One region of the Pengzhenrongella sp. genome, then DNA from elsewhere that is predicted to be linked to it. Evidence: predicted binding sites of a transcription regulator. Region 1 holds the regulator's gene; the other holds the start of a gene.

What was found. Region 1 encodes HrcA, which represses chaperone genes, less so after heat shock. Its sites were predicted from a motif close to TTNGCACTCGNNNNNNNCGAGTGCNAA; they were not measured.
Region 2: the regulator HrcA is predicted to act here: its motif matches at 1,840-1,866, upstream of VIM26_RS01955 (FmdB family zinc ribbon protein).

Annotation. Positions count from the first base shown of each region.
Region 1 is NZ_DATCNW010000165.1:423-19,424, reverse strand. It holds gene VIM26_RS09380 (ComEC/Rec2 family competence protein) at 1-1,184, shown strand, start outside; gene VIM26_RS09375 (S53 family peptidase) at 1,245-2,429, opposite strand; gene holA (DNA polymerase III subunit delta) at 2,653-3,684, shown strand; gene rpsT (30S ribosomal protein S20) at 3,791-4,051, opposite strand; gene lepA (translation elongation factor 4) at 4,352-6,214, shown strand; gene hemW (radical SAM family heme chaperone HemW) at 6,235-7,491, shown strand; gene VIM26_RS09350 (DUF4870 domain-containing protein) at 7,589-8,164, opposite strand; gene VIM26_RS09345 (DUF4870 domain-containing protein) at 8,161-8,577, opposite strand; gene VIM26_RS09340 (Type 1 glutamine amidotransferase-like domain-containing protein) at 8,701-9,372, opposite strand; gene VIM26_RS09335 (DUF3097 domain-containing protein) at 9,469-10,332, opposite strand; gene VIM26_RS09330 (FIST signal transduction protein) at 11,220-12,371, opposite strand; gene VIM26_RS09325 (hypothetical protein) at 12,404-12,607, opposite strand; gene VIM26_RS09320 (DMT family transporter) at 12,748-13,581, opposite strand; gene VIM26_RS09315 (LysR family transcriptional regulator) at 13,815-14,741, shown strand; gene hrcA (heat-inducible transcriptional repressor HrcA) at 14,865-15,887, shown strand; gene dnaJ (molecular chaperone DnaJ) at 15,964-17,094, shown strand; gene VIM26_RS09300 (16S rRNA (uracil(1498)-N(3))-methyltransferase) at 17,126-17,902, shown strand; gene VIM26_RS09295 (glycosyltransferase) at 17,912-19,002, opposite strand, start outside.
Region 2 is NZ_DATCNW010000038.1:1,254-11,491, forward strand. It holds gene mscL (large conductance mechanosensitive channel protein MscL) at 1-268, opposite strand, end outside; gene VIM26_RS01950 (SAF domain-containing protein) at 307-1,038, opposite strand; gene VIM26_RS01955 (FmdB family zinc ribbon protein) at 1,385-1,792, opposite strand; gene VIM26_RS01960 (penicillin acylase family protein) at 1,945-4,548, shown strand; gene VIM26_RS01965 (5-formyltetrahydrofolate cyclo-ligase) at 4,526-5,173, opposite strand; gene galU (UTP--glucose-1-phosphate uridylyltransferase GalU) at 5,283-6,182, shown strand; gene glp (gephyrin-like molybdotransferase Glp) at 6,179-7,429, shown strand; gene VIM26_RS01980 (GNAT family protein) at 7,433-8,044, shown strand; gene VIM26_RS01985 (hypothetical protein) at 8,121-9,245, shown strand; tRNA gene VIM26_RS01990 (tRNA-Ala) at 9,312-9,384, shown strand; partial or broken gene VIM26_RS01995 (amino acid-binding protein) at 9,605-10,238, shown strand, end outside.

The DNA.
Region 1 (19,002 bases):
ACCGGATCGAGCTGGGCGTCGAGCAGATCAGCGGCCGGGCTCGCGCCGGGTCGGCCGCCGCACCCGTCCTAGTGCTCGGGGGACCGGCGTGGGCCGACGTCGCCTACGGGTCGCGGGTCCAGGCCACCGGCAGGCTGGCGCCCGCCGAACCCGGCGAGGTCGCGTTCGCGCTGCTCGCAGCCCGCGGGCCACCGAGACAGGTGGACCCGCCGGGCGTCGTCGACCGGGTCGTGCGGCGGATCAGGCATGCGCTGCTGGACGCGTCGGACCGGCTTGACCCCGATCCGCGGGGATTGGTGCCCGGCATCGCGGTCGGGGACACCACCCGGATGCCGCCGGAGCTCACCGCCGCGATGAAGGTGTCCGGGCTGACCCACGTGACCGCGGTCTCGGGTGCCCACTTCGCGATCATCGGCGCGGCCGTGCTCGGCCTGACGGTCCTCGCCGGCCTGTCCCGCCCCGTCCGAGTCGGCGTCGTCGCTGCCGTGATGGCCCTCTTCGTGCTCCTCGTCCACCCCGAGCCGAGCGTGCTCCGCGCCGCCGTGATGGGTGCCGTCGGGGTCGGCGGTCTCCTGCTCGGGCGACCGTCCCGGGCGATCCCGGCCCTCGCGGCGACCGTGATCGCGCTGCTCGTCGTGGACCCGTGGCTGGCCCGCAGCTACGGGTTTGTGCTCTCGGTGCTCGCAACGGCGGGGATCGTGCTGCTCACCGAACCGCTGACCCGGTGGCTCGCGCGCGGGCTGCCCGACCTGCTCGCGCACGCGATCGCGGTCCCGTTCGCCGCGCAGTCCGCCTGCGCGCCCGTCATCGTGCTGCTCAACCCTGCCCTGTCGCCCTTTGCCGTCCCGGCGAACCTCGTCGCGGCCCCCGCCCTCGTGCCGGCCACGGTGGCCGGCGTGCTCGCTGCGCTCGTCGCCCCGTGGTGGTCGTGGGGCGGCGCGATGCTCGCGCAGGTCGCCGGGTGGTCCGCGTGGTGGATCGCCGAGGTGGCGCGGGTCTGCGCCGGGCTGCCGGGCGCGCAGCTGCCCTGGCCGGGCGGGGCGGGCGGCGCCGTGTTGCTCGGTGCCGCGACGGTGGCGGCCGGCGTCGGTATCGCGAACCGCGACCTGCTCCGGCGACGGTGGCTCGGGGGACTGCTGTCCGCGAGCCGGCCGGCCGGCCGCCGTCGTACACGACGCCCGTGAGGCAGGCAGGCCTCACGTGCGTCGCGCAGGTCAGATCAGATCAGGTCAGGTCAGATCAGGTCAGAACGCCGCCGCGCCGTTCGGGGTACCCAGCCCGGTCGGACCGTCCCATCCGGCGCGCGCCGTGCACCACTGGATCGTGGGGCAGCTGCCGTTGGAGCCCGTCGTCACGTCGTTCAGCGCGGCCGAGTTCTGGTACGGCAGCGCGTTGGCGTATCCGGCGGTGTTGCCGGACAACGCATACACCGCGCCGATGATCGGGGCCGACGCGCTCGTACCGCCGAAGACCATCCAGCCGGAGAAGCCCTGGTAGGCGGTCGAGTCGTAGACGGCAACTCCCGTCGCAGGGTCGGCCACGGCCGACACATCGGCCATCGCGCGCTTGGCGCAGCCGGTGTCGGACGTCGCTGCGGCGTCCAGCTTGATGTTGTACGCCGAGCAGCCGGACCCGGCACCGCTCCAGACCGACTCGCTCCACCCGCGAGTCGTCGCCGACCTGGTCAGCGAGGTACCGCCGACCGCGGTCACGTACGAGGACGAGGCCGGGAACGACCCACCCTGATACCCGCTGTCACCCGTGGAGGCGGTGATCGCGATCCCCGGGTGGTTGTAGTACGAACCGTAGGTGGTGTCGGCCGCGTCGCCGCCGCCGTAGCTGTTCGAGATCGCGACGACCCCGGCGGCTCTCGCCGCGGTGTTCACCGCGGTCCCCAGGTTGGCGAACGAGGCGGAGCTGGCCTCGACGAGCAGGATGTGGCAGCTCGGGCAGGCCGCGGAGACCATGTCGAGGTCGAGGCTGATCTCCTGCGCCCAGCCACCGTTGACGCGGGGCGCCTTGGTACCGCCGGTCTGGTTGACCTTCTTGAAGCACCTGTTGGCCGTGGTGCACTCGGGCAGCCCGAACTGCGCGCGGTAGACCTTGAGGTCGGCCTCGGCGGTCGGGTCGTCATACGCATCGACGATCGCGACCGTGCGGCCGGCCGCCGAGGCGCCCGCGAGGTTGTACGCCGACTGGATGTCGGTGGGGCCGTAGCCCTGGGGGGTGACGTTCGGGCCGGGCTTCGCGAGCGGGGCGACGTCGGTGCGGATCAGTGCGTGACACGACGCGAACCCCACCGCCGGCGTCGCACACACCCTGGCGCTGCGTGCGTGGGCCGAGGCAGCCGGCGCGGACACGGCGACGCCGGGCAGTAACACCAGGCTCGCCGCAGCTGCGGCAATCATCACGATGGGGCGACTGCGCATGAGGAGTCCTTTTCCTAGGTCCCACCCCGTGACGTTCGGTGGGTGGGCGTCGCCCGTGACCTTGACGACAAGGCTACCTTGCACTGTCAAACCGATTCGTGCGGGGAAATCTCGACCAACTCGTCGCGCATTCGTGGCGTATTCGCCCATAAGGCCCAGCCGACGCCGCCCGCACCCCGCGATGCACGCCGGACATGTCGGTGGCTCATGGCAGGCTGGCCTGGTGCCACCCGCCGAGCGTCGCCCCTCGTCCGCACGCCCGTCGTCGGCCCGTCGGGGTCCCGTGCTGTCCTGGGACGCGGTCGAGCTGGCCCCCGTCGTGCTCGTCACCGGTGCCGAGCGCCTGCTGGGCGAGCGGGCCGTCGCCGGGTTGATCGCCGCCGCGCGCGAGCGCGACCCTCAGGTCGAGGTCACCCACCTCGAGGGCGCCGGCTACACCAGCGGGACGCTGGGCGTCGTGACGAGCCCGTCGCTCTTCGGGGAGTCGCGGGTCGTCGTCGTGCAGGGGGTCGAGCAGGCCACCGCGGAGCTGATCGCCGACGCCCTCGCCTACCTCGACTTCCCGGCCGACGACGTTGTGCTCGCGCTGGTGCACGGTGGTGGTCAGCGCGGCAAGAAGCTGCTGGACGCCGTGAAGTCCTCCGGTGCCCCGAGCATCGCGTGCGAGCCGATCAAGAAGGACGCCGAGAAGGTGGCGTTCGCCTCAGCCGAGCTGCGGCGCGCGGGTCGCCGGGCCGACGCCGCGGCGGCGCGCGCCCTGGTCGAAGCGGTCGGTGCGGACCTGCGCGAGCTCGCCGCGGCCTGCGCGCAGCTCGTGGCCGACACCACCGGCGTGATCGGGGCCGAGGTCGTCGCGCGCTACTACGGTGGCCGGATCGAGGCCACCGGCTTCCGGGTCGCGGATGCCGCGATCGCCGGCCACACCGGCCAGGCCGTCGCGCTGCTGCGGCACGCTCTCGCGACCGGCGCCGACCCGGTGCCCCTGGTCGCCGCGATCGCCGCCAAGCTGCGGGTGCTAGCGAAGGTGGCGGCCACCCGCGGGCGCGGTGCGGCCGCCGTCGGCGACCTCGGGCTCGCCCCGTGGCAGGTGGATCGCGCCCTGAAGGACCTCTCCGGCTGGACCCCCGAGGCGCTCGCGTCGGCGATCACCGCCGTCGCGCAGGCGGACGCGGAGGTCAAGGGCGCCGGGCGGGACCCGGTGTTCGCCGTCGAGCGTGCGGTGCTGAGAGTGTCGTCGGCGGCCCGCGGCAACTGACCCGGCGGCCGCGCGCGCCGGGTCGCCGTCGGGGACGACCCCGCGACAGACAGCGAGGGCGTCACCCCGGCCGGGGTGACGCCCTCGAATCCTGCGGGTGCGTGCGTCAGAGCGAGTTGACGACCTTCGCAAGTGCCGACTTCTTGTTGGCAGCCTGGTTTTCGTGAATGACGCCCTTGGAGACGGCCTTGTCGAACTTGGTCGACGCCGCGACGAGCGCGACGGTTGCGGCGCCCTTGTCGCCGCCGGCGACGGCCGAGCGGACGCGGCGGACGTGCGTCCGAAGCTCCGACTTCACGGCCTTGTTACGCAGGCGCGCCTTCTCGTTGGTACCGATGCGCTTGATCTGGGACTTGATGTTTGCCACGTGTTGGACTCTCTTTGGCGTTCGAGAATGGATCAGACAGGTCTAGAGGGCTGCCCAGCTCCGGGACTGGGGCGTGGGGACACCCGCGGAAAGGAGCTGGAACTGTGCCCGCCGACCTGGGCGGACACGCGAGGACCGATGTTACCAGCCCGGCCGGGTCCAAAGCGAGCGACGGTCGCGGCGCGGGAACGGCCAGGTCAGGGGGTGCGAATCTTCGCACGAGGCCGCGGCGTGGGACCATGGGGAGTTCTCGCCTTGACGGCGCCTGCCATCCCTTGACGATCTCGGAGCGCCACCCCTTTGTCCCCGATCCCCAGCGAAGCGCTGAGCCAGCGCATCCAGCCCGCGTCGACCCCGCCGGAGCTGCTGCGCAACTTCTGCATCATCGCGCACATCGACCACGGCAAGTCCACGCTCGCGGACCGCATGCTGCAGGCCACCGGTGTCGTCGACTCGCGGGCCATGCGGGCGCAGTACCTCGACCGGATGGACATCGAGCGCGAGCGCGGCATCACGATCAAGTCGCAGGCCGTGCGGATGCCGTGGGAGGTCGACGGGACCCCGTACGCGCTGAACATGATCGACACCCCCGGGCACGTCGACTTCACCTATGAGGTCTCCCGTTCCCTCGCCGCGTGCGAGGGGGCCGTGCTGCTGGTCGACGCCGCTCAGGGCATCGAGGCCCAGACGCTCGCCAACCTCTACCTGGCGCTCGAGAACGACCTGCAGATCATCCCGGTGCTGAACAAGATCGACCTGCCGTCGGCGCAGCCGGAGAAGTACGCCCGGGAGCTCGCCAAGCTCATCGGCGTCGAGCCGGAGGAGTGCCTGCGGGTCTCGGGCAAGACCGGCGTCGGCGTCACCGAGCTGCTCGACAAGATCGTCGCGACCATCCCGGCCCCGGTCGGGGACCCGGACGCTCCCGCGCGCGCCATCATCTTCGACTCGGTGTACGACGCCTACCGCGGCGTCGTCACCTACGTGCGGGTGAAGGACGGCGCGCTGTCCCCGCGCGAGAAGATCGTGATGATGTCGACCCGGGCGACCCACGACCTGCTCGAGGTCGGCGTCATCTCCCCGGAGGCCGTGGTCACCAAGGGCCTGGGCGTCGGCGAGGTCGGCTACCTGATCACCGGTGTGAAGGACGTTCGCCTGTCCCGCGTCGGGGACACCGTCACCAACGCGCACAAGCCGGCGGCCGAGTCGCTCGGTGCCTACCGCGACCCGCGGCCCATGGTCTTCTCGGGGCTCTACCCCATCGACGGCTCGGACTACCCGGCGCTGCGCGACGCGCTCGACCGGCTCAAGCTCAACGACGCCGCCCTGGCGTACGAGCCGGAGACGTCCGTCGCCCTCGGCTTTGGGTTCCGCGTGGGCTTCCTCGGTCTGCTGCACCTCGAGATCGTGCGCGAGCGCCTTGAGCGCGAGTTCGACCTCGAGCTCATCTCCACGGCGCCCAACGTCGTGTACCAGGTGACCCTCGAGGACAAGTCCGTGGTCACCGTGACGAACCCGAGCGAGTTCCCCAGCGGCAAGGTCGGCGAGATCCGCGAGCCGGTCATCCGGGCCACCATCCTGTGCCCGGCGGAGTTCATCGGTGCCGTGATGGAGCTGTGCCAGGCCCGCCGCGGGGACCTGCTCGGCATGGACTACCTCTCCGAGGACCGCGTCGAGATGCGGTACACGCTGCCGCTCGCCGAGATCGTGTTCGACTTCTTCGACCAGCTCAAGTCCAAGACCCGCGGTTACGGCTCGCTCGACTACGAGCCCACCGGCGAGCAGGTCGCCGACCTGGTCAAGGTCGACATCCTGCTCCAGGGCGAGCAGGTCGACGCGTTCAGCGCGATCGTGCACAAGGACAAGGCCTACGCGTACGGCGTGATGATGGTCGGCAAGCTCCGGGTGCTCATCCAGCGCCAGCAGTTCGAGGTGCCGATCCAGGCCGCCATCGGCGCCCGCGTGATCGCGCGCGAGACGATCCGCGCGATCCGCAAGGACGTCCTCGCCAAGTGCTACGGCGGGGACATCACCCGCAAGCGCAAGCTGCTCGAGAAGCAGAAGGAGGGCAAGAAGCGCATGAAGACCATCGGCCGGGTAGAGGTCCCCCAAGAGGCGTTCATCGCAGCCCTGTCCTCCGACGCCCCCGAAACCAAAAAGAAGTAGACCTCCGGTGAGAGGGAGAGATGAGTCCTGCACTTCCGGACGGGGATGCGGCGCCCGACGACGGCGCGCTGCCGGGCTCTGTCGCGGCCGGCGCCGCTGAGCGGGCGTTCGGGCTGTATGTGCACGTCCCGTTCTGCACGGTGCGCTGCGGCTACTGCGACTTCAACACGTACACCGCGAGCGAGCTCGGCGGCGGGGCGAACCAGGACGCGTACGCGGACACCGCGCTGCGCGAGATCCGGCTCGCGGCAGGCGTCATGGAGCGCGCCGGGCTGCCCGCGCGTCCGCTCTCGACCGTCTTCGTCGGCGGCGGGACCCCGACGGTGCTGCCTCCGGGCGACCTCGCGCGGATGCTCGACGGCGCCCGGTCCGCGTGGGGCCTGGCCCCCGACGCCGAGGTCACCACGGAGGCGAACCCCGACTCGGTGACGCCCGCCTCGCTCGCCGAGCTGGCCGCGGCCGGGTTCACCCGCGTCTCGTTCGGCATGCAGTCCGCCCAGCCGCACGTGCTCGCAACCCTCGAGCGCACGCACGACCCGCTTCGGATCCCCGACGTCGTGCGCTGGGCGAAGGACGCCGGCCTCGCCGTGTCGCTCGACCTCATCTACGGCACGCCGGGGGAGTCCGTCGACGACTGGCGGGCGAGCCTGAAGGCGGTGCTGGCGACCGGCGTCGACCATGTCTCGGCGTACGCGCTCGTCGTCGAGCAGGGCACCAAGATGGCGGTCCAGGTCCGCCGCGGGGAGCTCGCGCTGCCGACCGAGGAGGACCAGGCGATCAAGTACGAGATCGCCGACGACCTGCTGACCGCGGGCGGCCTGCACTGGTACGAGGTGAGCAACTGGTCGCGCACGCCCGAGCAGGCCTGCCGGCACAACCTCGCGTACTGGCGCGGCGACGACTGGTGGGGCATCGGACCGGGTGCCCACTCGCACGTCGGCGGCGCCCCGGACGGCGGCCTGCGCTGGTGGAACGTCAAGCACCCCCGGGCCTACGCGGGGCGGCTCGAGGCCGGGCGGAGTCCCGCCGCGGGCCGCGAGACGCTCGACGCCGCGACCGCGCAGCTCGAGCGGGTGATGCTCGGCGTCCGGCTGTCCGGCGGCCTGCCCCTGGACCGGTTGTCCGAACGGGCCAGGCGCGAGGTCGCGGCCCTGGTCGCGGACGGGTTGCTCGACGGTCGGGCCGCGCTCGGCGCGGACGGCGGCGAGCGCCGCGTGCTGCTCACGCTGCGCGGTCGGCTGCTGGCGGACGCCGTCGTGCGTGCGCTGACGGACTGAACCGCACCGCTCCCGATCGAGACGCAACGACGCCCCGCCAGGTCAACCCGGGCGGGGCCCCGTTCGTGCGTCGCTGAGCGTCATGTCCGACGACGGCTCACGTGATCATGCGGATGCTGATCGGGTACCGGTACAGCTCGCCCTGGCTGGACTTCACGGCGGCCATGATGGCGAACACGATCGACAGGACCCACGCCGCGAACAGGATGATCAGGCCGACCCCGATGAAGCTGAGCGCGCCGCCCGCGATGTAGGCGATCAGGAGCGTGATCTGGAAGTTCAGCGCTTCCTTCGCCTGGTCCTCCACGAACGCGCCGCGGCCCTTGAACACGAGCCAGACCACCAACGGAACAACGAACGAGACGAACACGCCACCGATGTGCGAGAGCACCGACCACAGCTGTTGGTCGGACTGGGAGAGCGGGGGCGCGACGCCGTACGCGGGCGGCGGGTATGCACCCTGCGGCGCGCCGTACGCCGGGGGCGGCGCGGCGTACCCGGCCGGAGGCGGTGGAGCCGCGTACCCGGGAGCCGGCGGGGGCGCGTACCCGGGAGCCGGCGGGGGTGGTGCCGCGTACCCCGGAGGTGGCGGCGGGGCCGCGTACCCGGGCGACGGCGGCGAATCGGGCCCGTCCTGCGGCGGGTCGGCGTTCTCGGGCGGGTTCGCGGTCATTTGATCAGCTCCAGGGAGAACGGGTACTTGTACGCCTGGCCGCGCTGGACCGCCTGGTAGCCCTGGACCGAGAAGACGATGGCGACGATCCAGACGGCGAGTTGCAGCAATCCGGTGAGGGGGACCCCGGCAATCGCGAGAATGGTGCAGGCCACGTAGCCGAGGGCCACGGTGATCTGGAAGTTGAGCGCCTTCTTGGCCTCCTGGCCGACGAACGCGCTGCGCTCGCGATAGACGAGCCAGATGATGAGCGACGGCAGGAAGAACAGGATCCCGCCGAGGTGCGCGAGGCCGGCCCACTGCCGAGTCTGGGCGTCATCGAGCGGGACCGGAGCGCCGTAGGGCGGCGGCGGGGGGTCGTAGTTCGGGGGCTGGTTTCCGCCGGGGGGCTGTGGCGGGTTCTGCTCAGACATTGTGGGCCTTTCGCCGGATGCAGGGACAAGCTGACCGGGCGGCCAGTTGCCCACGTCAAAGACTAGCCAGAACGCACTCCCAAAGACCAGTGTTCGCAGGTCGAGGGCGCGCGCGGGCAGGCGCTAGGCGAGGAGCCGCCAGCTCCGGCCGGCCGGGTGAAATGTGCGGCGCGCGGCGCCGATCACCGTGACGTCCTGCGGGCCGACGCAGCGCGCGATGTCGCCGGTGACCACCACCCCGCCGCGTTCGGGGATGGCCAGGATGGTTTCCCCCGTGCTCGCGGCCCGCAGGCTCAGCTCGGGGTCCAGCTCCGGTGTGTAGTGCGGGCGGACGACGAGGCCCGCGATCAGGTCGAGACCCGCGGTGTTCGTGACCCCGGCGTCGTTCGGGTCCGCGCTCTCGGCGATCGCGATGTCGGCACCGAGCAGCACCGCTCCCGCGCTGCCCCCGTACAGCCGCCCGCCGGTGGCGACGTAGTCGCGCAACGGTGACAGGAGGTCGTGCCGCTGCAGGTGGTCGAGAAGGTCGAAGGTGTTCCCGCCGCCGACGAAGACGACGTCGAAGCTCTCGAGGTCTGGCGCGCCGCGCCCGGGGAGGAGCGTCCACATCTCCAGGTCGAACCGTCCGCGGGGCGCAAGGCTGTCGCGCAGCCAGCTCCGGCCGCGCCCGTGCTCCGAGGCCGGCAGCGCGAAGGGCAGGTACAGCACCCGCTGGCCGGACTCGAACAGCTCGTCCCACAGCGGCGCCTCATCGCACTCGGAGCCGCCGCCACCGAGGAACACCGATCCCGTCACCCGTCGATCGTGCCATCCGCCGGCCGGTCAACCCGGTCCCGACGGCCCCATGACCTGGGGCCGGAGTCACGAGCCGGGGCTCGCGCCGACGTCGGCCTAGGCCGTGACGAAGTCGATGAGCTCCTCGACCCGGCCGAGCAGCGATGGTTCGAGGTCCGCGTAGCTGCGCACGGCTGCGAGGATCCGCTTCCAGGCCCGCGCGACGTCGGCCTGCTCGGCAGCCGGCCAGCCGAGCTCGCGCAGGATCCCGAGCTTCCACTCGGTCTCGCGCTCGATCGTGGGCCACGCCGCGAGCCCGACCCGCTCGGGCCGCACCGCCTGCCAGACGTCGACGTACGGGTGCCCGAGCACCAGGACCGTTCCCGCCGGTGCGATCCGCAGGGCGTCGTGGGCGATCCGGCTCTCCTTGGACCCGCGCACCAGGTGGTCGACGAGGACCCCGACGCGCCGCCCCGGCTCGGGGGCGAAGTCCCGCAGCGCGTCGGCGAGATTGTCGACGCCGTCGAGCAGCTCCACGACGACGCCCTCCACGCGCAGGTCGTCGCCCCAGACCTTCTCGATGAGCTCGGCGTCGTGCTTGCCCTCGACCCAGATCCGGGACCCCCGGGCGACCCGCGCCGGCGTGTCGTGCACCGCGACCGAGCCCGACGCCGTCCGGCTCGGCCTGGCCGGCGCCGCCGGGCCCTTGGGTGCCGTGAGCACGACGGGCGCGCCGTCGACCCAGAAGCCCGGGCCGAGCGCGAACGTCCGGGTCGCGCCGCGACGGTCCTCGAGGACGACGACGTGCATGCCGCCCGACTTCTCCACGCGCACGACGGCGCCCACCCAGCCCGAGGTCACGTCCTCGACCACGAGACCGGGCGTCGCGGTCATGGGCGTCGACGTAGGCCGCCGGGGAGCGTGGCCCCCGTCCGAGCCGGCGGCGAGGATGTCGTTGCGGTACCGATCCGTTGGGCTCACCGCGGCAGCCTAGGGCGTGAGCCCCCGACTTCCCGGGCGGACACGCGCCCGCGCCCGCGCCCGCGCCCGCGCCCGCGCCCTGGTGCTGCGGCTCGATTTCGTCATTCTGACGCGAGTTCGCCGGTTCAACCGAGACCGACGAACTCGGCTCAAAAGGGCGAACTCGAGGGTGGGGGAGCTGCTGGCGCCGCTTCGCGCACCGTCGGGCATGGGTGAGTCTCTATGCAGCCCTCTGTGCAGCGAACGCGCACCCTGGGTGCACTTTGGCTGCACTGAGGGCTGCACTGACGCGTCGACCCGCTGCACCGACGTGTCGACCGACGTCGGCGCTCGTGCGCCGACGCCGGGCCGCACAGGGATATCTCGTGCGAGCCGCCGGCCGTCAGCCGCCGCCCGACGTTGGTCGCTGGCGAGTTCGTCGTTTCGACGCGAGTTCGTCGGGCGAACGGCGAAAACGGCGAACTCGAATGAAAATGACGAACTCGGCGGCTCGTCCGGGGTGCGCGGGTAAACAGTGCGTGACTTGTGGTGGATATTCGTGCTGGCGGTGCTCACTTGGCGACGACGGGGCCCGCTGGGGAAGGGGATCTCGGCGCCGAATCTCTCGTCCGGTCCGCCCATACGCTCCTCGAGCGAAGGGTCGCCGGAGTCGATGCAAGCGTCGAAAGACGAGCTCAAGCCGACTCCAGGGCTCGTTTGTGCGCCGAGATGCGAGTTGTTGTCGTGTTTCGCGGATCTGACGACAACAACTCGCATCTCGACGAGGACGGGCGGTCTCGCGACCACGTGTGTGGACGGTGCTCGGCCGTGACGGGCGACCGATTGCGCGAACAGGCATCGAACTGCTCGCTCGCGAGCGTCCCTCGCAATCGGCGCTCAGCAGGCGCTCAGCTGAAGACCACTCCGGTCAGGGTCTGGTTCATGTGCCCGAGCCACGTCTCGCCGTAGGTGTGGAAGCCCGCGAGCGGCACGTCCTTGAGCACGTTGACGAATGCGTCGGTCTCACCCTTCGCATCGAGCTCCAGCCGGCGCAGGATGCAGTTGAAGAGCACCGCGCCGCTCGCCACCCCGCCGATCCTTCTCACGGCGGCCGCGAACGCGGCGGACGTCTCGGCGACGATCTCGCCCGACTGCATGACGTCGACTTCCATGCCTTCGAGGATCTGGGCGTAGAACTTGATGCCGCCGGTACCCGTGAGCTGCTGCGGGCTGCGGATGAACGGGGCGTCGTCGATCATCAGCCCGACCGGGTGCTCCATGAACGCCGAGCTGTCGAGGTCGGCCGGGTCGCGGCCGATCGCCTCGGCGTACGCCTCGACCGCGGGTCGGCCGTCGAACTCGTGCACGACGCGTTCGGTGGTGTCGGCCTTGGTGACCTGCAGCACCGCCCCGGTGGGGGTGAAGGTGCAGGTCTTCAGGACCGTGAACGGACCGGTCGTCTCGCACACCACGAGTGCCGCGCCGTGGAAGGAGACCCGGTCGCCGACCGACACCCAGGTGTTCTTGAACATGAGGTCGTCGCCCGCCGAGCCCCCGACGATGTCGAGCACCGGCGCGGCGTTGCCGAGCGCGATGTTGACCTCCTCCTCGGCGCCGTGCATGCCGTCGATGAGCACGAGACCGAGGTTGCGGGCGGGGTCGAGGGTCCGTAGCTCGGTCCCGAGCTCGGCCTCGATCGCCCGCACCGCCTCGGCGGTGCCGGCGGCGATGTCGGCGGTCAGGTCCGCGAGGGCCGCCGCGCGCCGCGAGATGACCGACGTCGGCAGGGCGACGGCACTGATGCCCCCGATCCCGGAGAACACGTTCGTGAACTCCCCTGCGGTCGAGCAGCCCAGCACGACCGCTTCGGGGAAGCGTGCCGTGAGCGGGCCGGCGAGGTCGCCCGGTTCGTAGGCCGAGGAGGCGAAGAAGAGCACGACGGCGGCGTCCTGTCCGGCCAGGCCGTCGCGCAGCTCCGAGGAGACCGCGTCGACCGCTTCGCGAGCGGTCCCGGTCGCATAGGCGCGTGCCGCGCGGTTCGAGGTGGTCGAGCTGTTCATCGTTCCTCCAGTGGAGTCGAGCGGGCGGCCGGTCACAGCTGGTACCCCATGTCGGTGAGAGCGGACACGACCTTGCCGATCGCGACCGGGTCCGACGCCTGGGTGGGCTTCGGCATCCGGAGGTTGACGCCGGTCCGGAGCAGCACTCGCGTGGAGACCGAGCGGAACGACACCTCGCTCCCGACGGACGACAGCAGCGCGCTGGCCACTTGGTCGAGTGCTCTGAACGACGACATCTGCGGTTTCCTCCATCGACTCAGGTCGCGCCTCGACGGCGCGCCGTACTGCCGACCTATCGGCCGGCGCCTGAGCTCGTTGAGCCGTCGGACGGACGTCTTGCCCCCGGACGAGTGGTCGAGAGCCCGCCACCGGCCGGTCAGTTCCGGCCGTGCCACCGACTGATCGCGACCCCGGCGAGGCACACCGCGCCACCCACCAGCACCTGCGCGGTCGGCACCTCGGACAGCACGAGCCACGACATCGTCACCGACACGACGGTGACCAGGTAGCCGATCGGCCCCAGCCGGCCCGCGGGCACCCGGTTGAGCGCGTAGGCCCAGGTCGTGAACGCGACGGCGGTCGGGAAGACGCCCAGGTAGACCACGCCGAGGGTTGCCCGGCCCGAGACGGTCGGCAGCTCCGCGAGCAGCTGCGGTGCGAACGGGAGCAGCGCGATCGCTCCGACGAGGCAGCCGAGCCATGTCGCGTGCAGCCCGTCCAGGTCGCGAAGGATCACCTTCTGGATCAGGACGGCGCCGGCGTAGAGCACCGCCGCGACCACCCCGAGCACGAGCCCGACCGAGTCGTTGTGGCCGGGCGAACCGGCACCCGTCGCCATCAGCGCGACGCCCCCGAACGCGACGAGGCAGCCGAGCAGCAGCGGTCGGGACAGCTGCTCGGAGAGAAACGCGACCGCGCCGACGGCGATCAGCAGCGGCGCGATGTTCACGACCAGCGCGGCGGCGCCGGCGTCGATGTGCCGCTCGGCGGCGTTGAGGGCGACGTTGTAGCCGGCGAACCACGCCGCGGCGTAGGCGAAGACCTGGATCAGGGTTCGGCCCCGGGGGAGCAACGGTCGCCCGCGCCGGCTGAGCACGGTCGGCACGGTCAGCGCGAGTGCGGCCACGGTGACGCGGGCGAGCGCCATCGGCCCGGGGGACAGCTCGGCGCCGACGACTCGAATAACGACGAACGCCGAGGCCCACAGCACCACCGTCACCCCAGCCGCAGCGATCGCGAACCCCCCGCCGCGCGGTGAGATCGCCGCCGAGAGTGGAGTAACCGCCCTCCTGACGCGCGTCAAACGGGCGGTTACTCCACTCTCGGCGGAGGGTGTGCTGGGGGACGGGGGACGGGGCATGCGGTGATCGTGGCAAGCGACGATGCATCAGCACAAGCGATGCTTTCTTCATTTTTGTTAAGTAGCGCTGTATCGTTGCGTCCATGATCGACCTGCACCGGCTGCGCGTGCTCAGCACCGTCGTGGCCACCGGCTCCGTGAGTGCCGCCGCGGCGGTGCTCGGGTACACACCCTCGGCGATCAGTCAGCAGCTGACCGTGCTCCAGCGCGAGACCGGGCTCCAGCTGGTCGAGCGGCACGGGCGCGGGATCGAGCCAACGGCCGCCGGGCGCACGCTTGCGGCCGGGGCGCGCGGCGTGCTGGAGGCGATGAACGGCATCGAGGCCCTGGTGGGGGACCTGCGCGCGGGGCGGGTAGGAACCCTGTCGATCAGCTACTTCGCGAGCGCGGGCGCAGCCTGGATCCCTGCAGTCGTCGCGGTGCTGATCTGCGAGTTCCCGGATCTGCGTCTCGACCTGCGGCTGAGCGAGCTGCGCGCGGCGGGTGACTCCGACCCGGACCTGGAGGTATTCGTCGGCTACGGCGGCCCGGGCCGGCCCTGGCCGCCTGTCGAGGGTCCGCCCGCCGGTTCCACGGTGCACCACCTGCTCGACGAGCCCTTCGTCGCCGTCGTACCCGAAGCACACCCCCTGGCAGGACGGTCGAGGGTCCCGCTGCGCGACCTCGCATCCGAGCAATGGGTCGACAACGACTTCAACCGCGGCCTGTGCCGGCAGGTCGTGCTCGACGCGGCCGCCGGTGCGGGGTTCGTGCCCGATTTCCGGATCGAGACCCCGGACGACGCCAGCGCCCTCTCGTTCGTCGCGGCCGGGGTGGGGATCACCGTGCTCCCTCTCCTGGGCACCCAGCACCTGCCGCGCGGCGTCGTCGCGGTGCCGATCGTCGACCCGACGCCGGTCCGCGGCGTCTACCTCGCGGTCAAGGCCGCCGTCGAGCGGCACCCCGCGTCCGTCCGAGCCCTGGAACTCTTCCGCGAGCGAGTTGCCGGGCACCCGGCGGCCGCCTCGTGACGGCCGGCCGCCGAGCCCCGCGAGCACGCGGACACGGCTCAGTCGCCGGGTATGGCCGGCAGCGTAGAATTGGCACTCGCGGGTGGTGAGTGCTATCCGCCGGACGCTGCGCGAGGAGGTGTGATGGTCGAGGACCGCAGGCTGGATGTGCTGCGCGCGATCGTGGAGGACTACGTCCAGACACGTGAGCCCGTCGGTTCGCGCGTGCTCGTCGAGCGGCACCGCCTGGGCGTCTCGCCGGCGACCATCCGCAACGACATGGCCGCCCTCGAGGAGGGCGGGTACATCGCCCAGCCGCACACCTCGGCCGGGCGGGTACCGACCGACAAGGGGTACCGACTCTTCGTCGACCGGCTCTCCACGGTCAAGGCGCTGTCCAGCCCCGAGAAGCGCGCCATCCAGGTCTTCCTGGACAACGCGGTCGACCTGGACGACGTCGTGGACCGCTCGGTGCGGCTGCTCGCGCAGCTGACCCAGCAGGTCGCCGTCGTGCAGTACCCCTCGTTGCGGCACTCCGCGATGCGCCACCTCGAGCTCGTCATGGTCGGCGAGCGCCGCCTGCTCGTCGTGATCATCACCGACACCGGCCGCGTCGAGCAGCGGACCCTGGAGCTCGCCGGGCCGCCGACGGACGTGCTGATCGCCGAGCTGCGGACCCGCCTGAACGCCGTCGCGCTCGGCCGGCGCCTCGCCCAGCTCGTGGGCGCGCTCGCCGTCGTGCCGGACACGTTCGCGCCCGACGACCGCCCGCTGGTTCGCTCGGTGATCGCGATCATCGAGGAGACCCTGGCCGAGGAGATCGAGGAACGGATCGTCCTCGCGGGCACCGCGAACCTCGCGCGCGGTGGCGGAGCGGACTTCACACACTCGCTGAGCCCGGTGCTCGAGGCCCTCGAGGAGCAGGTCGTGCTCCTGCGGCTGCTGACCGAGATGGCCGAGGACTCCGTCGGGGTCGCGGTCCGGATCGGGCACGAGACCCAGCACGAGGGGCTGCTCGAGACGAGCTTCGTGACGACCGGTTACGGGGGCGACGGCGACGTCGTCGCGCGCATCGGTTCGATCGGTCCCACCCGCATGGACTACCCCGGCACCATCGCCTCGGTCCGGGCTGTGGCACGCTACTTGTCCCGGATGCTCGCCGGGTGACCCGAGCCTGCGGCCTCGCGAGGTACGCAGAACCCGCCAGGCACGCCGAACCCGCAATGCACGCAGAAAGTGACCAGTGAGCGACTACTACCAGATCCTCGGGGTCGCCCGGGACGCCAGCCCCGAGCAGATCAAGAAGGCCTACCGCAAGCTCGCCCGCGAGCACCACCCGGACGTCGCCGAGGCCGAGGGCTCGGAGGACATGTTCAAGGACGTGTCGCGGGCCTACGAGGTCCTCTCCAACCCCGAGAAGCGCCGCCAGTACGACATGGGTTCCGACCCGTCGTCGGCCAGCGGCGGCGGGATGGGCGGCGGTGGCTTCGGCTTCCAGGACATCTTCGAGACCTTTTTCGGCGCCCAGCAGGGCGCGAGCGCCCAGCGCGGCCCGATCCCGCGGGCCCGCCGCGGCCAGGACGCGCTGGTCCGGCTCGACCTGGACCTCGCCGACGCCGTCTTCGGCGTCCGGCGTGAGCTCCAGGTGGACACGGCCGTGGTGTGCACCACGTGCGCCGGCTCGTGCTGCCGCCCGGGCACCTCGCCGCGTACCTGCGAGGTGTGCGGCGGGCGCGGCGTCGTCCAGCGCGTCGCGCGCTCGTTCCTCGGTCAGGTGATGACGTCCTCCCCGTGCGCGGCCTGCCACGGCTTCGGGACGACGATCCCCGAGCCCTGCCCGGACTGCTCGGGCGAGGGCCGCGTCCGCTCGCGCCGGACCCTCGTGGTCGACGTGCCCGCCGGCGTCGACACCGGCACCCGGATCAAGCTCACCGGTCAGGGCGAGGTCGGCCCCGCCGGCGGCCCGTCCGGCGACATCTACTTCGAGATCCGCGAGCGCCAGCACGACGTCTTCGTGCGGCGCGGCGACGACCTGCACTGCAACCTCGAGGTGCCGATGACCGCGGCGGCGCTGGGCACGGTGCTCTCGCTGGACACGTTCGACGGCGCCCAGGACGTCGACCTGCGCCCGGGCACCCAGCCGGGACACGTCCTCACGCTCAAGGGGCTCGGCGTCGGGCACCTGCACGTCGGCGGGCGCGGCGACCTGCACGTGCACGTCGACGTGCTGGTCCCGACCGGGCTCGACGAGGAGCAGGAGCAGCTCCTGACTCGGCTCGCGACGCTGCGCGGCGAGGAGCGCCCCGAGGCGCGGCTCTCCGGCGCGCACGGCAAGGTGTTCTCCAAGCTGCGCGACAAGCTCTCCGGCCGGTGACCCGGACGTTGCGCGCGTCGCGCGTCGCGCGGTGAGCGCGCCGGTCTTCCTCGCGGAGCCCGGCGCGCTCGCGGGGTACGACGCCGGGTCGGTCTACCTGCTCGGCGGCACCGAGGGCCGCCACGCGGGCGTCGTCCAGCGCCGCGGCGCCGGAGAGCGCGTCGACGTGGTCGACGGCGCGGGGGTCAGGCTCGTCGGGACCGTCCAAGAAGCCGGGCCCGACGGCGTTCACGTGCTCGTCACCCAGCGCGTCGAGGAACCCGCGCCCGACGTCGCGCTCGTGCTCGTGCAGGCGCTCGCCAAGGGCGACCGCGACGAGCTGGCCATCGAGGCCGCGACGGAGGTCGGGGCGGACGCCGTGCTGCCCTGGCAGGCGGAGCGGTCGATCGTGGTCTGGCGGGGCGACCGCGCGGCGAAGAGCCGTTCCCGCTGGCAGGGCACGGTGCGGGCCGCCACGAAGCAGTCCCGCCGGGCCCGGATGCCCGCGGTCGAGACGGTCGTCGACGGGCGTGGGCTCGCGGCGCGGATCCGGTCCGTGGTCGACGCGGGTGGCGCGGCGCTCGTGCTGCACGAGGAAGCGGCCGTGCCGCTGTCCACGGTCGTGCTGCCGACCGCAGGCACGCAGCCGCGCGAGCTGCTCGTCGTCGTCGGCCCGGAGGGCGGGATCAGCGCGCAGGAGCTCGCCGTGCTGACCGGCGCCGGGGCGCAGGCCGTCCGGCTCGGCCCGCACGTGCTGCGGACGTCGACGGCCGGGCCGGTCGCGCTCGCGCTGCTCGCCCAACGGCTCGGCCGCTGGGACGCGCCCTGACGGTGGTTGCTAGGTCGGCCGGTCGGCGAGCTGCTCGAGCAGGGCGACCGCGTCCCCGGTAGAGGGCATCGCGGAGATCTCGGCCGCAAGTCGCGCCGCGGCGTCGCGGTAACGGGGCTCGGTGAGCGCCGCCGAGGTGGCCGCAAGGACGTCGTCGGGCGTGAGCATGCGGGCGTCGAGCTCTTGCCCGACACCAAGGGCGGTGCATCGGGCGGCGTTCAGCGCCTGGTCTGCGCCCATCGGGACGCACACCATCGGCAGGCCGTGGTCGAGCGCGCCCAGCACGCTGCCCGAACCGGCGTGATTGAGCACGGCGTCACAGTGCGGGAGCAGCAACGACTGCGGCACGTACTGCTCGACGTGCACGTGCGGCGGCTGTGGCCCGAGCTCGGCCGGATCGACGCCGCGGCCGACCGTGACCACCACCTCGATCGGCAGCCGGCGTGCTCCGTCGAGAACCCGGCTGAACAAGTCGCCGGACTCGGTGTTGAAGATGGTGCCGAGCGTGATGTAGAGCACGCGCCGGCCGGCCAGCTGGTCGAGGAGCCGGGAGCCGACCCCGCGAGGAGGGTTCGGCTCGGAGCGGAAGTAGTGCGCCGTCGGTGCAAGCGGGTCGCCGGGGTCGCGAAACGTGGCGGGGAACGGCGAGAGCACCAAATACCGGGCCAACATCAGCAGATCGGGATCGGCGGGCAGGCCGTAGGTGGCGCGAAGCAGGCTCAACGGCTCCGCGATCCGCGCCGGTTTCACGAACGAGCCCGCGCCGATCACGATCACGCTCGCGTGCGGGATCCCCAGGCGCTCGGCCACCACGGCGCTGCCGAAGTCGATCTCGTCGCGGACGACGACGTCGGGTCGCAGGTCCTGGCAGAGCGGGAGCAGCGCTGCGGCCCGGGCCGCAGCCAGCCGGCCCGCGAAGTGCTCCCTGACCACCCGGTACTCGTTCTCCATGTCGATGGCCTGCAGAGCGCGACGCTGGGGTCGGACGTCGGGACCGGTCGCGACGAACTCCAGCCCGGCGCCGCGCACCGTCGGTCCCAGCGACCTCGCGCCGGTGACCGTGACCTGGTGGCCCGCGGCCGCGGCAGTTCGCGCCAGCG
Region 2 (10,238 bases), on a different contig from region 1:
TGACGAAGTAGATGGTCGCCGCGATCACGAGGAACTTGACGAGCGCGTCGAGGGCCTGACCGGGCAGGAAGTCCGCCCCATGGAACCTGAACGCCCAGACCTTGGTGAGGTCGGTCTGGCCGAAGATCGCCGCGATCAGGGGGTTGAAGAGGCCCGTCACGATCCCGTTGATGAGCGCAGTGAAGGCAGTGCCGATCACGACGGCGACCGCCAGCTGCATGACATTTCCGCGCATGATGAAATCCTTGAAGCCAGTGAGCACCGACATTTCGGTGTCTCCTTTCGGTCGCGGGGAACCCGCCGCGGTCATTTCACAACAACCGCGCTGAGGCTCGCCCATCCGACCGAGCCGGCAAGCGCGGCGGCCTCCGCCGGCGAGACGGCCACCAGCGTAAGCGAACCGGGCTCGCCAGGAGACCCTCCGCCGAGCAGGACGGCCCCCGTGTCGCCCCTTGGTTCGCCTCCCGGGCCGGGGTCCGCGAGCACGAGAGCCCGGCGCGCGAGCCGGTGGGCTGCGGGTTCGCCGTCGGCGGTGCTCGCGGCGGCGAGCAGGTCGACCCGGTCTCCCGGGCGGAGCAGCGCGGCGACCGCGGGATCCGCCAACCGGATCGGCGCGACCACCGTGCCGGGCGGCCCCGCGCTCGCCAGCCGGTCCTCGGCGAGGAGCCCGTCGACGATCGGCAGCCCGTCGGTCACCCCGACCACGAGGCTGTGCCCGACGACGTCGCCGGTCCGCGGGTGCGCCCCGCGCGGGACGAGGGTGGTGGGCATCCGCTCCACTCGCAGGTCCGCCGCCGCCAGCTCGCCGCCGGGTGCGAGATCGCCGGCCGCGACCACAACCGACCGTGTCGGCGGCGGGGCCGGGCTCAGCTCGGCCACGACGAGGGACGCAGCGAAGCCGAGCAAAACCGCCGCGACCCCGAACCGCACCCGCCACAGGAGCAGCCGCCAGCGATGCCTCGGGGCGGAGCGTCGCGGGTGGGCGGACGGGACGCCGTCGGGCACGCGCCCGGGGGAGCGTGCGGGGTGCGAGGACATGGACGCGACGCTAGGTCGGCGCCGTCGGGCCGGAAAGGCGAGCCGGCGCGGGCTGTGCATGCGAGACCGCCGGCGCTGGCCGGGGTCGGGCAGATCGCGGCCTGCGATCCCCGGCCGTCGGGCTCAGTGCATCTCTCAATGCAGCGAAAGTGCACCTATTGCGTGCGTTCGCTGCACTGAGAACTGCACAGAGAGATACGCAGCCGCCGGGAATGGCCGACGGCGCGCATCGACGCGAGAGCGATAGCCGCTCGGCGAACCGCGCGATGGGGCTACCCGCTTGGCGAACCGCACGATGGGGCTAGCCGCGCGCGCTACCCCGCTCAGCGGCGAACCGCCCGAACGGTCAGCTCGAGGCGGCCTTGGCGCCCGACGACGCGGGGGTCTTCTTCCCGGACCCGGACCCGGACCCGCTGCTCTTACCGGCCCCGGCGCTCACCGGCGTGCTCGGCGTCGCGGCGGGCGTTGTCTTCGCCGCGTCGCCCGACCCGCTCGAGTCGCTCGAGCTCGACGAGCTGGTCGACCCGGAGTCGCTGCTCGAGGACGTCGAACCGGCGCTGATCTTGCCGTGCTGGGAGTTGCGGGAGTCGTTCCGGTAGAAGCCGGAGCCCTTGAAGACGACTCCGACGCTCGGGAAGACCTTGCGCAGGCGTCCGGCGCATTCGGGGCAGACGGTCAGGGATGAGTCGGTGAACGACTGGTGCGCCTCGAAGCGGTGGTCGCACACCGTGCACGCGTAGGCATAGGTGGGCACTGACGATCCTCCTCGCGAGGGTTGCCAGCATCGCTGGCACTCTCAAGCTGGCACTCTCAGGTTTTGAGTGCCAACTCTACCGGGTTGATGCAAGGGTGTCGCCACGGCCCGGCGGAACCCGGTGGCAGCCCCCGACCCACTAGTCTCGCGTGGTGCCTCGCCGTCGCGCTCTCCGCCTCACGATCGCCGTCGCGGCAGTCCTGGTCGTCGCTCTCGTAGCGACCTCGATCTTCGCTCTCGTGGTCATCCGCCGTCCGCTTCCGAAGACCGGGGGCGCGCTCGACCTGCCGGCCCTGACGGCCGACGTCCAGGTCGTACGGGACGCCCAGGGTGTCCCCCAGATCACCGCCAAGAACTCCGACGACCTGTTCCGCGCGCAGGGATTCGTGCAGGCGCAGGACCGGTTCTTCGAGATGGACTACCGCCGGCACGTCACCGCCGGGCGGCTCTCCGAGCTCGTCGGGAAGAACAAGGATGCGCTCGCCGCGGACACCGTGGTCCGCACGCTCGGCTGGCGCCGGGTCGCCGAGCAGGAGTGGGACCTGCTGAAGCCCAGCACGAAGGAGTACCTGCAGGCCTACGCCGACGGCGTCAACGCCTACCTCAAGACCCGAAACGCGGACTCGCTCGGCGTGGAGTACACCGTGCTCGGCATGAAGGTCGACGTCGGCAAGCCCGCTCCCTGGGACCCGATCGACTCCCTCGCCTGGCTCAAGGCGATGGCCTGGGACCTGCGCGGCAACTACGACCAGGAGCTCGGGCGGGCGACCAGCTTCGCGGCGGTCCATGACGTGGACCGCGTCAACGAGCTCTTCCCTGCTTACCCGCAGGAGCTCAACGCGCCGATCGTCGCCGCGTCCGCCCTGACGCCCCGCGCCGTACCGACGCTCGCGTCGGCCGAGGTACCTGCCGCCTCGGCCGCGGCCGACAAGCCGCTGAACCTCTCCTCGAAGAACCTCCAGCGCGCCGTCTCCGCGGCCACCGATGCGCTCTCGGCCGTCCCGCACCTGCTCGGCGACGGGGATGGCATCGGGTCGAACTCGTGGGCGGTCGCCGGCTCGCACACGACGTCGGGCAAGCCGATCCTCGCGAACGACCCGCACCAGTCGATCTCGGCGCCGGGGACCTTCGCGCAGGTCGGCCTGCACTGCGCCAAGGTCACCGCGGCGTGCCCGTTCGACGTCGCGGGCTTCTCGTTCGCCGGCTTCCCGGGCGTGATCATCGGGCACAACGACAAGCTCGCCTGGGGGCTGACCAGCCTCGGCGCCGACGTCACGGACTTCTTCCTCGAGCGCGTCTCCGGCGGGCAGTACGAGGTCGACGGGGTCCAGCACGACCTCACGACCCGGACCGAGACCATCAAGGTCAACGGCGGCAAGGATGTCCAGGTGACCGTGCGCTCGACCGGGCACGGCCCGATCATCTCCGACGTGCTGCCGAGCGTGAAGACCGCCAAGCTCGCACCCGTGCCCAAGGGCACCCCGAAGGGCAACTACGAGGTCGCGCTGGACTGGACGGCGAACACCCCCGGGCGCACCGCCGACGCCGTCTTCGGGCTCGACACCGCGCACGACGCGGCCGACGTCGCGTCGGCGTCCGTGAATTTCGAGGTGCCCTCGCAGAACATCGTCTTCGCCACGACCGACGGTCACATCGGCTACCAGGCGCCCGGCAGGATCCCGGTGCGCGCCGCGGTGCCCGGCGCGACGGTCCCCTCGGACGGCACCTGGCCCAGGCCGGGCTGGGACTCGCGGTACGACTGGCAGGGCTTCGTCAACCCGGCGGACCTGCCGGCCGTCGTCGACCCGCCCGAGGGCTTCATCGTCGCCGCGAACCAGGCCGTCGCGCCGAAGGGCCTCGGGCCGTTCCTCACCGCGGACTGGGACTACGGCTACCGCGCGCAGCGCATCCGCGACCTGCTGACCACTCGGATCGCCGCGGGCAAGAAGATCGACGTCGCGACCACCGCGGACCTGCAGATGGACGACGCGAACCCGTACGCGGCCATGCTCGTGCCGTCGCTGCTCAAGTCCGAGCTCGGGTCGAAGTTCGACCGCACGGGACAGGACCTGCTGCGCGGCTGGGACGGGCGCTCGGCGTCGGACTCGGCCGCGGCGGCCTACTTCGCGGCAGTGTGGTCGAAGGTGCTCGAGCTCACCTTCTGGGACGACCTGCCCGTCAACGCCCGCCCGGACGGCGGCAGCCGGTGGCTCGAGGTCGTACGCGAGATGCTCAAGCGACCCGCCGACCCGTGGTGGGACGACCGCACGACGGTCGGCGTCGTCGAGGGCCGCGACGAGATCCTGAGCCGGGCCCAGAAGTCGGCCCGGCGCGAGCTGACCGTCGAGCTCGGCAAGGACCCGGCCGACTGGGACTGGGGCAGGCTGCACACCGCGGCCCCGCAGCACCCGGTGCTCGGCGGGCCGGGGGTCCCGTCGATCATCCGGCACCTGATGAACCCCCATCCGATCGCGGTCGCGGGTGGTTCGTCGATGGTCGACGCGACCAGCTGGAACGCGGGCGCGGACAGCTTCGCCGTGACCAAGGCGCCGTCCATGCGGATGGTGGTGGACCTCGGGGACCTGGACAACTCGACCTGGGTCACGCTCACCGGGGCCTCCGGGCACCCGGCGAGCTCGCACTACGCCGACCAGTTCCGGGCGTGGGCCCGCGGGGAGAGCTACCCCTGGCCGTTCAGTGCCAAGGCGGTCGACGGCGCGGCCGACGCGCGGCTCACGCTTCGGGCGGGTGCCTGAGCCAGCGCCAGCCAGCGGGCGTCGCGACGGCGTCGACCATCCGGTCGTGCGCCTCGCGCGGCAGCGGCCGCGTCCCGGCGTCGTAGACCTCCTCGGCGAACACCATCGCGATCACCGGGGTGCCCGCGCGGGCGTGCTCGAGAGCGCGGTCGTACCAGCCGCCGCCCTGGCCCAGGCGTGCACCGGAGGTGTCGACGGCGAGCGCGGGCGCGATGATCACGTCGGCCTCCGCCAGCGCGCCGGCGCCGAGCGTGGGGGTGCCGGGCTCGGGTGGGCGGCCGGGGGCCCGCTGGCGCAGGTCGTCCGGTCCGTCGTACTCGGCCCACTCGCGCTGCAGGCCGGTGCCCAGCACCGGCAGGATGATGCGGACGCCGCGCGCCGCGAGGACCTCGAGCAGGGGGCCCGTGTTCGGCTCGGAGGGCCGGGAGGAGTAGACCGCGACACACTTCGCGGCGATCAGCCCGGGCACCGTCTCGAGGACCTCGGCGAAGGCGTCCGCGGCCTGCTGACGGCGCCGTTCGGACCGGGCCTGCCGTACCGCCCGGATCGCCGTGCGGAGCGCCTCCTTGGCGTCCTCCGGGTCGACCGCACCGAGCGCAGGGGGGTATGGCTGAGCGGTCCTCATGTCCCCAGTGTCTACCACCCCCGTCGCGGCCGAGAGGGCCACGAGTGTGATGTGGGCGTTGTGGCGCTACTTGGCTCGCCGAACGCCTCCGACGGATAGCCTCGTGCGCATGGTGATCCACAAGGCGGTTATCCCCGCGGCGGGCCTCGGCACCCGGTTCTTGCCTGCGACGAAGTCCACGCCCAAGGAGATGCTCCCGATCGTGGACAAGCCGGCGATCCAGTACGTCGTGGAGGAGGCCGTCGCGGCCGGCCTGAACGACGTGCTGATGATCACCGGTCGCAGCAAGCGCACCCTCGCCGACCACTTCGACGCCGCCCCCGAGCTCGAGGCCACCCTCGAGGCCAAGGGCGACCTCGCGCGCCTCGAGCTGGTCCGCGCCTCGACCGATCTCGCGGACGTGCACTACGTCCGTCAGGGGCAGCCGAAGGGCCTCGGCCACGCGGTCCTGTGCGCCAAGCACCACATCGGCAACGAGGCGTTCGCCGTGCTGCTCGGTGACGACCTGATCGACGCGCGCGACCCGCTGCTGCCGGACATGCTCAAGCTCCAGGAGCGCACCGGGGGTTCGGTGATCGCCCTGCTGGAGGTCGAGCCGGACCAGATCAACCCGTACGGCTGCGCCGCCGCCGTCCCGCTCGAGGGTGGTGGCCTCGACGAGGTCCGGATCACCGGCCTGGTCGAGAAGCCCGACGCCGCCGACGCGCCGAGCAACCTCGCGATCATCGGCCGATACGTGCTCAACCCCGCGGTCTTCGGGGTGCTCGAGACCACCGGGCCCGGGCGCGGCGGGGAGATCCAGCTCACCGATGCGCTCGCCACGCTCGCCGGCATGCCCGCCGAGCAGGGCGGCGGGGTCTACGGGGTCGTCTTCCGCGGGCGCCGGTACGACACCGGGGACCGGCTGGACTACCTCAAGGCCGTCGTGCGGATCGCCGCCGACCGTCCCGACCTCGGCCCCGACTTCCGCAACTGGTTGGCCGAGTTCGTCCCGAGCCTGCACACGTGAGGTCCGTCGAGGACCAGCTGGCGGCTGTCCTCGCGGCGGTCAGCCCGGTCGCGCCGCTCGACGTCGTGCTGGCCGACGCCGTCGGCTGCGTGCTGGCCGCCGACGTCGCGTCGCCGCGTGATGTCCCGGAGTTCGCGCTCGCGGCACTGGACGGCTACGCGGTCGCCTCGGCTGACACCGCCGGGGCCGGGTCGGGTCCCGGGCAGGGCCTGACCCTTCCGGTCGTGCACGACGTCGCGGTCGGCGCGCCGGCGCCGCTGCGCCTCGCGCCCGGTCAGGCGGTCCGGATCGCGTCCGGCGCGCCGCTGCCGCTCGGGGCCGACACCGTCGTCCCGCTCGAGGAGTCTGGCCCGTCCGGGTTGGGCACGGTGCACGTGCTCCTCACGCGCCACGCCAAGCCCGGCGAGAACGTCCGCCGCGCCGGCACGGACGCGCTCGGCGGCGAGGTCGTGCTCACCGCGGGTACCCGCCTCGGCGCGCGCCAGCTCGCGCTCGCGGCCGCGCTCGGGCGCGGCCGGCTCTCCGTCTATCCGCGACCGCGCGTGGTGGTGATGTCCGTCGGCGACGAGCTCGCGGACGCGGGCTCCCCGGCGCGGGACGGCGCCGTGCACGACGTGAACGGGCCGGCCCTGACGAGCGCGGTGACCGAGGCCGGCGCCGCCGCGATCCGGGTGGCCGTCGCGGGCGACGACCGGACCGCGCTGCGCGAGGCGATCGAGGACCAGCTGGTCCGGGCCGACCTGCTGGTCACCACCGGCGGGCTCAGCGAGTCCTCGCAGGACACCGTCAAGGACGTGCTCCGCTCCTTCGGGACGGTCAGGTTCGACCAGGTCGCGATGACGCCGGGGACCAGGCAGGGCTTCGGCCGCATCGGGGGTGCCGGCGCGGCGGACGGCGGCGGGGTCCCGATCTTCGCCCTGCCCGGCAACCCGGTCGCGGCGTACCTCTCGTTCGAGGTGTTCGTGCGCCCCGCGCTGCGGTCGATGGCCGGGCGGCCCGAGCTGCTGCGTCCCGAGGTCGAGGCCGCCGCGACGAGCGGCTGGGCGTCCCCGGCCGGCCTGCGCCAGCTCGTGCCCGTCCTGCTCGCGGGCGGCCCCGAGGAGGGCTACCGCTGCACGCCGACCGGGCACCCCGGCGAGCTCTCGAGCGGCGCGCTGTCGAAGGCCAACGCGATCGCCGTCGTGCCCGAGCAGACGCAGGAGGTGCACGTGGAGGACCGGGTGCGCTGCCTCGTGCTCGAGGGCTGAGCCATGGCGACCGGATGGCCCGTGGTCCTGGCCGACGGCGACGTGCGGCTGCGGCCGCTGGTCCGCAAGGACGCGCGGGCGTGGCTCGCGCTCCGGGCGGCCAACGGGGCCTGGCTCGAGCCGTGGGAGGCGTCGTCCCCGACCGGCAATTCGGGGCCCGTCCCCACCTTCGGGGAGTTCGTGCGCTCGCTGTCCTCCCAGGCACGCAAGGGCACCGCGCTGCCGTTCGCGGTCGAGTTCCGCGGCGAGCTGGTGGGTCAGCTGACCGTGTCGAGCATCGTGTACGGCTCGCTGCGCTCCGCCGCGATCGGGTACTGGGTCTCGCGCCACGTCGCGGGGCACGGCGTCATCCCGACCGCCGCCGCGCTCGCGACCGACTACTGCTTCGACGCGCTCGGCCTGCACCGGATCGAGATCAACATCCGGTCCGAGAACCGGCCGAGCCTGCGCGTCGTGGAGAAGCTCGGCTTCCGCGACGAGGGCGTCCGCGAGCGGTTCCTGCACATCGCGGGGTCGTGGCGCGACCACCGGACGTTCGCCCTGACGACCGAGGACGTTCCCGGCGGGCTGCTCGCCCGATGGCACGCGTCCCTCGCAAAACGGCCAGACGTGTGAGACCGTCCGAGGTTCGTCCGGCGACACGCCGCAGCGGCTACGTCTGGCGCGCGCGTCGCTCGCTAACGTCGATGTGGTGCGAGATCTAGCGGGCGTTGCCACTCTCGCGGTGGCGACCCTGTGGATCGGGTACCTGGTGCCGCACCGGCTGCGGCACCGTCAGCTGTTGCTCGAGTCGCGCGCCGAGGACCGGTTCTCCGGCGCGCTGCGCGTGCTCGCCGTGACCGATCGTCCAGGTCGGCTGCTGCGCACGGGCGAGGCTCGGGCGGAGTGCGGTCCGGGTTCGGAGCGGTTCGGGCTGCTCACTCCCGGTAGGGGGATACCCGTGCCGGTGCACGTGTTCGTTGCGGTGAAGGGAGGCGGGATCGTGGATCGACCGCGGGAGATGCAGGACAGGATGAGCGCCGACGCCGCGAGGCGTGCGGCGCAGTTGCGCGCCCAGCGGGCGGCGAGCCTCGCGCGTCGAGCCGCGGCAGCACGCCGTCGCGCCGTGCTCACCCTCGCGTTGTTGACGCTGAGTGCCGCCGGGTGGGTCGTCGTCGGCCTCACCACCCTCGCGGTGCTCGCCGCGGTGGCGCCCACCGTGCTGCTGGTCGCGGTCCTGGTGCTCGGTCGTCGCGCCGTCGTGCATGCGCACACCGCGGACGTCGCATGGGATCGCGCGCGGCCCTCGCGCCGCAGGTCCACCCGTGGCCTGGACGCGCCGGTGGTCGGCAGGGCCTTCCACCCGTCCGACGACGAGACCCAGCTCATCGCTCGCGTGACCGACGGCGGGCCGCGCACCTCGGTCGCGCGGGCGGCCGCGCTGCGGGCGGCGAGCGCCGACCTGGTGCGGGCCGCGCGGGTGGCCGCCGAGCCCGAGCCGGAGACCCGCCCGACGGCGCGGGTCAGGCCTGCCGCGCGCGCAACCGCCGGGGCGGAGGTCGCCGAACCGCCTGCGCAGGTGCCCGCCGAGGTCGCCGAGTCCGACCGCTGGTCTCCGGTCCCGGTGCCCCGACCGGTGTACACGACCAAGGCCGAGGCCCCGCGCCGTGAGCCGATCCCGCTGGTGCTCGACGAACCCGTCGTCGCGAGCGCCGCGGCGCTGTCGGGCGTCGAGGACGAGCCGGTCGAGCGTGACGCGCCGGTCGGCGCGCCAGTCGCGAGCGTCCCGACCCTCGACCTCGATGCGATCCTTGCCCGTCGTCGCAACGCGGGCTGAGGCGCTCCGGCGGGCCGGCTCGTTCTTCTATCCGGCGGCTGGGTGCTAATCTGATGCCCGCACCAAGGGGCTGTGGCGCAGTTGGTAGCGCGCTTCGTTCGCAATGAAGAGGTCAGGGGTTCGAATCCCCTCAGCTCCACCGTGAGTCAGTGCGGCTGATCTGCTAAAACGCAGATCAGCCGCCCTTTCTGTGTTCGCCACACGATGGCTGCGGCCGCTGGGAGCATCGTCTCGACGCGTGAGCTCGCGCGCGGTCGACGGAACGCTCGGCATCCGCCGTCGGTAATCGCGGCGCTACGCGAGCATGACTGGTTCCCAGCCGAAACACCACGGCAACGTTCGCCGCTCACGCTGGGGACATGAGCACACGAGCGCCCCGAACCACCGCCGCGGCGCTGGCCTGCGAGACCTGTGGCCGGCTGCCGAACCCGCCCCGGTTGCGCCTGACCTTCGCGAAGCTCGCCGCCATCTTCCCGATCGAGCTCGGCGTGCATGCCGTCGTGATCGGGTACGACCTGCCCTACCTGCTCACGGTCGCGCTGCTCGCCGTCACCGCGACCATCCTGGTCATCTGGGTCGTGGAGCCCTCCGCGATGCGCCTGCTCGGTGGCTGGCTGCACGCCCGCGCGGTGCGCGAGCACCAGCACCTGTACGACGCGCCCGCCCTGTGGCGGATCCGGACCACCGTGCCCGACGAGCCGGGCGCGCTGGAGAGCCTCACGCGCGAGCTGGCCGCGCTCGGGGTCAACATCCTCGGCCTGCACGTGCACCCCGGGGCCGGGGTCGCGACGGACGAGCTGATCCTGTCCGCGCCGCACGAGGTCCGGCCCGCGGACCTGCTGGCCGCCGCCCGGCGCGGTCGCGGTACGAACGTGCACGTGTGGCCGACGTCGGCGATGGCGCTGGCCGACAGCCAGACCCGCGCGCTCGACCAGGCCATCCGCGTCGCGGCCGACCCCGACGAGCTCGCACGGGCCGTCGCGCAGCTGCTGC